2 regions of the Sporomusa sphaeroides DSM 2875 genome follow, and region 2 is predicted to be linked to the other one. Evidence: riboswitches for the same ligand, from Rfam matches in the RefSeq annotation. Region 2 holds a riboswitch; the other holds the start of a gene.
What was found. Region 2 has a riboswitch for cobalamin ahead of cbiD (cobalt-precorrin-5B (C(1))-methyltransferase CbiD). Riboswitches for the same ligand answer to the same signal wherever they lie in the genome.
Positions count from the first base shown of each region.

Region 1: it holds a riboswitch for cobalamin, as region 2 does, so the genes downstream of both, SPSPH_RS03450 (ABC transporter substrate-binding protein) here and cbiD (cobalt-precorrin-5B (C(1))-methyltransferase CbiD) in region 2, are expected to answer to the same signal.

Region 1 is NZ_CP146991.1:767,740-771,147, reverse strand. It holds gene SPSPH_RS03455 (FecCD family ABC transporter permease) at 1-621, opposite strand, end outside; gene SPSPH_RS03450 (ABC transporter substrate-binding protein) at 658-1,644, opposite strand; cobalamin riboswitch at 1,890-2,074, opposite strand; gene SPSPH_RS03445 (acyl-CoA dehydratase activase) at 2,204-2,974, opposite strand; gene SPSPH_RS03440 (2-hydroxyacyl-CoA dehydratase subunit D) at 2,990-3,408, opposite strand, start outside.
Region 2 is NZ_CP146991.1:1,780,681-1,784,088, reverse strand. It holds gene cbiT (precorrin-6Y C5,15-methyltransferase (decarboxylating) subunit CbiT) at 1-543, opposite strand, end outside; gene cbiE (precorrin-6y C5,15-methyltransferase (decarboxylating) subunit CbiE) at 540-1,172, opposite strand; gene cbiD (cobalt-precorrin-5B (C(1))-methyltransferase CbiD) at 1,151-2,245, opposite strand; cobalamin riboswitch at 2,358-2,529, opposite strand; gene SPSPH_RS07955 (LutC/YkgG family protein) at 2,736-3,350, shown strand; gene ldhH (L-lactate dehydrogenase (quinone) large subunit LdhH) at 3,350-3,408, shown strand, end outside.

The DNA.
Region 1 (3,408 bases), 1.0 Mb from region 2:
ATATACGTGCTCCCAGCGTCTAAAATCCAGACCGCCAACCATCCAGAACAGATATTGCTGCATTTTCTGTTCATTAATATAGGTCAGGATACCGGAAGTAATAGCACCCAGAATCATACTTATAGCCACACCTGCCAATAACAGCGGCAGTACCGGTATCTTTCCGTGGCGCATTACCAGAAAAACCGTGACCGCCACCGTGACCAGCGCACCGATAAAGGCAAACAGCGGCAAATAAAAAATATGTAGAAAGCCAATACCGGAGGCAATGGCAATCACCGCGCCGGCAGCCGCACCACTGGAAACGCCAATAATACCGGGGTCTGCCAAAGAGTTGCCAAAAACCCCTTGCATAACAGCGCCGGAGACGGCCAGCGCCGCCCCTACCATGAGGCCGGTTAAGGTTCGCGGCATCCGGATATGCCAAAGAATAGCCTGCTCATCTGGCGTAAAATCAAAGCCGCTAAATACCGGCACATACCATTGATAACCGATAACGGCAACCGCACCGGCTAGTGAAATATCAACTTGTCCAAGGGTAAGCGAAAGAATTATTACAAGAAAAAAAGATACCACCAATACCAGAACTTTACTTTGATTCCGTTGATACAGATTTGGCATAATAACCTTCTTTACAAAACGTACTTGCTGGCAGGACTAAAAAAGCTCCGGATAGGCTGTTCTCGCAAAAACCTCAATACTTATAACAACATGCTGCGAAGTGACATAGCGATACCTATCGGAAACCAGTTTCACCTGATTATTGCGCACGGCGGCGACATGCCGGAAAGCCGGGTCATTCATTATCTGCTGCCGGTAGGCTTGAACCCCGCTGTATCCGTCATAATTCCAGGTAGGCAACAGAAATATGTCTGGATTTATAGCCACAATCTGCTCTTTGGAAAGGCGATTTTCCCCCTGGCCGATACCGCCTTCCCGGAGAGCACCGTTTTTTATGCGGGCATAATTGAATATATCTGCCAGAAGATTGTTCTTATTGCCGATAACTCCGCTAAAATCAAACGCCATACCGCATTTTCTCTTATCCGGTGTAACCGGGGCTAACTTTTCTTCAAGCCGCTGCAGCGCTTCCTCCATCCGGTTTATGATACGCTGCCCGTTGTTTTCCTCGCCCACCACCCGGGCTAAATTCCCGACTTTGTGCTTTACTTCTTCCAGATTTTTGGGGCTTTTCGATATATACACCGGAATGCCGACCTCCCTGAGTGTCTGCAGCGCTTCCGGCCGAAGGGTGGAAGCGGCCGCCACGATCAGATCCGGCCTAAGCGCGATGAGCGCCTCGGCGTAGGGTAACGCCCGCTTTTTTACCTGAGCCGCCTGCCCGGCGGTAATAAACGTGATTTCCGGGTCGTCGGCCCACCGGCTGAACGCAAGAATCCTGTCCATGGCAACAAGCTCAACCAGCATTTCATCCGTGCCATAGGACAGCGATGCAATCCGCTGCGGCTTAGCTGCCAGCGTCATAGTATACCCGCTGTCGTCGGTTACAGTATAGCTTCCCTGAGAGTTTTGCACTTTGCCGCCTGTCTGCCTGGCGGGACAACCGGCCAGCAGCAGGCAAATAAGGCAAAGAAATACCAGGCTGGCGAGCCGCTTTATTTTTATAATTTCTAATAGCTGCATGAACCAATCAAACCTCTTTCACCATTGGTTTCCAATGGTTTGCACCTGACTGCGGACTATCTGCTCTCTATGGCACCAATAAGAAACTCCCGGCCATAACAGCCGGGAGGATTCTACAGCGTACACCAAATAAAACTCCTGGTCTAAGACCAGGAGTGAATTCAGCAAATCTACGCAGCCTCACTTAGAACCGTTCCAAGTCAGGCAAGCGCATTGTAATCTCCTCCCCATCACTCGTGGGTAAAACGGCGATCTTCAGACAGGCAGTTCTCCTGGCTCTGGATCATAGCTCTCCCAAACCTTCCCAAGACTCTCGTCCCAGTGGTATATCTTCGGGTTTGCTCCCCATTACAGTGGCGGGACCGCGCCGGTATTACACCGGACTTCCCTATTAAGCCCTCTACAGGGCACCTGACTTAGCTATATTCAATTCTTATTGAAACAACTTAGTTTATTTATTCCAATCTATCACCTTTTGTCAAGTATTGTCAAGTAAATCCCTCCAATTCCGCCTGCCATTGAAAAAGGAAGTGCCGGTAACAGAAAAACTATATAAGTCCTATCTTCGCAGCAAACAGGCCGCTCCATAGGCGACCGTGAACTGAGGATGGGGAAGAACATACACATCCCGGAGAAGTTCATCTTCGATTGCTACCGCCAGCCCGCCATTATTGGCTGATCCGCCGTCAAGGTACAGTTCATCGGCAAAGTCCTGATTTCCCATCATGCCGGCTATGCGTCTGGCTATTGATTCATGCAGCCCGCGGATGATGTTTTCCTTCTTTGTTCCTTTAGCGATAAGGGATACGATCTCACTTTCCGCAAATACCGCACAGGTACTGTTGAGGCTGACGGAAGCATCGGCCTTATCCGCTAAAGCCGCAAAATCATAAATGGACGTGTCCAGAATACGCCCGGCCATTTCGAAAAACCGTCCGGTCCCGGCCGCACATTTATCATTCATTTTAAAATCACTCAATTTGCCATCCTCGGCCAGCCGGATAATTTTTATGTCCTGACCGCCGATATTGATGACTGTGCGCGCTTTCCGGCCGCTTAACAAGTAAACGCCCCAGGCATTGGCAGAAACCTCATCGATAACGGTATGCGCATCGGCAATCAGATTTTTGCCGTAACCGGTGACCGAGATACCTTCCATGTCCTGGTTACTGATGGCAAGCTCCGCCAGTCCCTCATCCAGCAAGTTACGGGCCAAGGCTTCCTGGCCGGGAGCGGTCGGCACCGCTTTTTTCCAGATCAGCTCGGTGTCTTTGACGATCACTGCCTTGATGGCGGTGCTGCCGAGATCAATACCAATCTTATAACTCATAGCGCTCACCTTTTTCTATAGAGTTTGTTTAAAAGCTTCCAAGCGGGTCAATATGTTCTGGCTGTCTTCTTTTACATAATCGGTTTCAATTTTGAGAAACTTTCGTCCACTGTTCTTCACTTTTTCTTCGATGGAGAAACTCTCAATATCATAGGGATGGCAGCCTTTCAACACATGAAAGACAATCCCTCTTGTCTGGCAGTCACCAGTTGTCTTTAAAATATTATTGACGCGCCGGTCGTTATCCGCAAAGGTTGGACAGATACAGCCCTGATGGTACCTTTCGGCCAACGCTCTTAACAGGCCGTGTTCCGACGGGTCGTCGTATACCGTCGCGCCGGGAAGTATTCTCTCGGAAGAACAGAGGTCGTCAGCGCAGACGGTCATCCCTGCCTGCTCAATAAGCTGCAGCAGCTTCAGATTCGGAAAGATCA
Region 2 (3,408 bases):
AAGTGCTTTAAACATATTACTGGTGCCCACCGGCTGAATCCGGGTAACTTGTACACAGCAAGCCTCAACCGCATAGGCCGGACGCTGCCGCATAAGCTGGAGAGCGGCAGACAGTGTTTCTACGGTAACAGCTGTTACAATCAGGCGTCCGCCCGGTTTCAGCAATTGATCGGCCGAGGACAAAATGTCGGGCAGCCTGCCGCCACTGCCGCCGATTAAGATGACTTCCGCCGCCGGCAGCCCGGCCAGCGCCGCCGGTGCCGAACCAAGCACAGCCTGAACATTGCCGGCCTCAAACTTAGCGGCGTTGGCCTTAATCAGTTCAATCCCCTCGGGTTCGCGCTCAATGGCATATACCCTGCCTTGCCTGGCCAATAAAGCCGCTTCAATGGATAGCGAACCGGTACCTGCCCCGATATCAATGACAGTGTCGGCAGCACCAATGCTGGCCTTAGCCAAAGTTAAGATGCGAATTTCCTGTTTCGTCATCGGAATGTCGCCTCTGATGAACTGCTCATCCGGAATACCTAAGCTGTGACTCATGCTTTCACCACCATTACGCTATGTTCAAAACCGGGAGTTTCTGCGGCCTCGGCTAAGGTCATAGCAGCCACCACTTCATTGTCATAAGACAAATTGGCGCATAACCAGACATGAGCCGCCTCCGGCCACCCGAATGCTAACAGGATGCGCGAAATACAGGCCGGATTGTGCTGAGTGTCAGTCAGGATGCCCAGCTTATGCCCTGGCCGGTAACGCAGTACCTCATCAGCGGCTGTACGGCCATGCATACTGATCAGAGCGGCATCCTGCCACACTTCGGCCACCCGGGCAAACGCCATTTGGACCGAACTAATACCGGGAATCACCGTAATACTCTCTGGCGCAAACCGTTTTCTGACTGCCACCAGCATGCTGTAAAATCCAGGGTCGCCGGACACCATAACCACTACATCCTGACTTGCCAGCTGTTCTTCAATAAAATCAAGCACACCGTTAATATCTTTATCAATAATCCTGGTAGCCTGACCGCCTGCGGCAAAGGTATCCAGCGCCCGCTTACTGCCTACCAGAACTCTGGCCTGAGCAATCGTCCGGCTAACGACAGGCAGCACATAATCAGGCGATCCGGGGCCAATGCCAACAACTACTACCTGGTACCTACATTCCATCCTAAATGGCCTCCAATTTCACGGGCTGTCTCATCAAGCCCCAGTATATCTCCCTGTAAAGTCACAATAACGGTTCCCACTGTCAAATCACCAAACACATAACGCTTTGCCCGGGCACTGGCCCGTTCGGCCAGTACAGAATAAACCTCAGTCATATTATACCGGGCGATGATTGGCATAGCAGCTTCGGTAGTAGTCGAAGCCATTATTTCTTCAATGGCCGTCTGTGGCGCTCCGTTTAGCGCCATATAGGCGGCTATTGTCTCCAGGCGGGCATCGGCCATCCGGTTATGAGTATGGAATATGCCGGCCGACACTTTAACGATTTTGCCAAGATGGCCAAATAACAACACCCGGCGCATGCCGTATTTTACTGCATTCTCCAACATATGTCCGATAAAATTGCTTGTCTGGATTACGGCGGCGGCCGGCAGGCCGCAACGGTTGATGGCTATATCCTGTCCGATTTTTCCCGGAGCAAATACTATATCTGTATAGCCTAATGCCTGCACCACACTAATCTGCGGTACAAGTGAATTTTTAAAAGCCTCTTCTGACATCGGTTCAACAATACCGGTAGTGCCAATAATCGACAGTCCGCCAACAATCCCCAATATGGGGTTAAGCGTTCTGGTCGCCAATTTCTCTCCCTCGGGAATAGAAATTGTCACAACAGCCCCTTTATCTGTTGGCAAACACTCAGTCACAGCCCTGGTAATCATGGAACGCGGCCCGGGATTTACTGCCGGTTCACCTACCGGCACAGCCAGCCCGGGTTTAGTCACCGTTCCTACGCCAATACCTGCTTTGATCACAACTCCCGGTTTATCGGTAATAATGATCTCTGCCATAATCCTAACCCCATTGGTTATATCCGGATCATCACCGGCATCTTTGATTATTGCCGCCATACCGCCGCCGGCAACCGGCCAGCTTTCGGCAACAGGTACTGTCAGCAGGACTCCTTGTGGTGAAAAAACCTGAAGAACAGTCACCGGCTGGCCCAGCCAGGCCATAACCGCAGCCTTGGCTGCCGCTGCGGCACAAGTCCCGGTGGTTATCCCTTTGCGCATTTCTTTATCGGACAATAAAAAAGCCCCCTTGAGCAGGGGGTATAACACCAAACAACATGTAAAGATTGCCTGAATATTGTACCCACACCTGCCTATCTTCCGTAGGTCCTAGCGGCATGTGTTAGAACAGGCAGGTCTCCTGACTCTGGTTCTTCGCGTACTTAGCCTTCCCAGTTTCCCAGTGGCATGTATTAAGCAGCATCCCCATTACAGTGGCGGGACCGCGCCGGTATTACACCGGACTTCCCTATTAAGCGCAAAGCACCCATTCCCTTACATGTATCAAATTTGCGATTAGTACTATTATTCCATATAGTTAATTATTTTCCTGCTTACCAGGCAGGAATTATCTAAATTAAATAATCTAAAAATTTTTCTGTATTTTTTGCGTTTTTTGTCAATTTTTAAAAGGGTTTTAGCCTATTTATTACGAAGTGTATACTGGTCAGACCATCATACCGATTAATTCGGTTATAAGGGAGTGGAGAATTTGAAAAAAGTAAGTGAAAATTGGACCCATGCGCTTACCTCCGGTACTTGTAGCGCCAGCCTGTTCCCGGAGTTCGAAACCCGGGCAAAAAACGCGGCCGCCGAAGTATTTCGCGTCAAAACAGCGGCTGAAGCCAAAGAAGTCATTGCCAATTTAGTCAAATACACCAACGCCCGCAAAGTAGTAGCCGTTGACAGCCCCTTGCAACAGGCAGCAGGAATTAATGCCACCCTAACAGACCTGGGTGTAAGCCTGTACACCGAACAAGCAGATATCGCCGAGCATGCTGAAAGTGCCGATATTGGCATCTCCGCTGTTGAGTTTGGCATTGCCGAGTCAGGCAGTGTTTGCCAGGATGCGTTAGCGTTTGAAAGCAGGCTTGTCTCGATGCTGCCTCCTTTACATATTGTTTTCATGAACAGCAATAGAATTGTTCCCGGCATAACAGAAGCTATGGAAACAATCGCCAAAGTCTACGACCGCGGTTATATCAGCTTTATTACCGGCCCCAGCCGCACTGCCGATATTGAACGCGTACTGACAATCGGCGTACATGGTCCCAGCCGTTTTGTCATTATTGCCGTTGATGAAGAAGTTAACGGAGGTAAGCAATAATGGAAGCGAATAATCGTAATATAAAAAATGAAATCCAGGAAAAGTTACAGGATGAAGT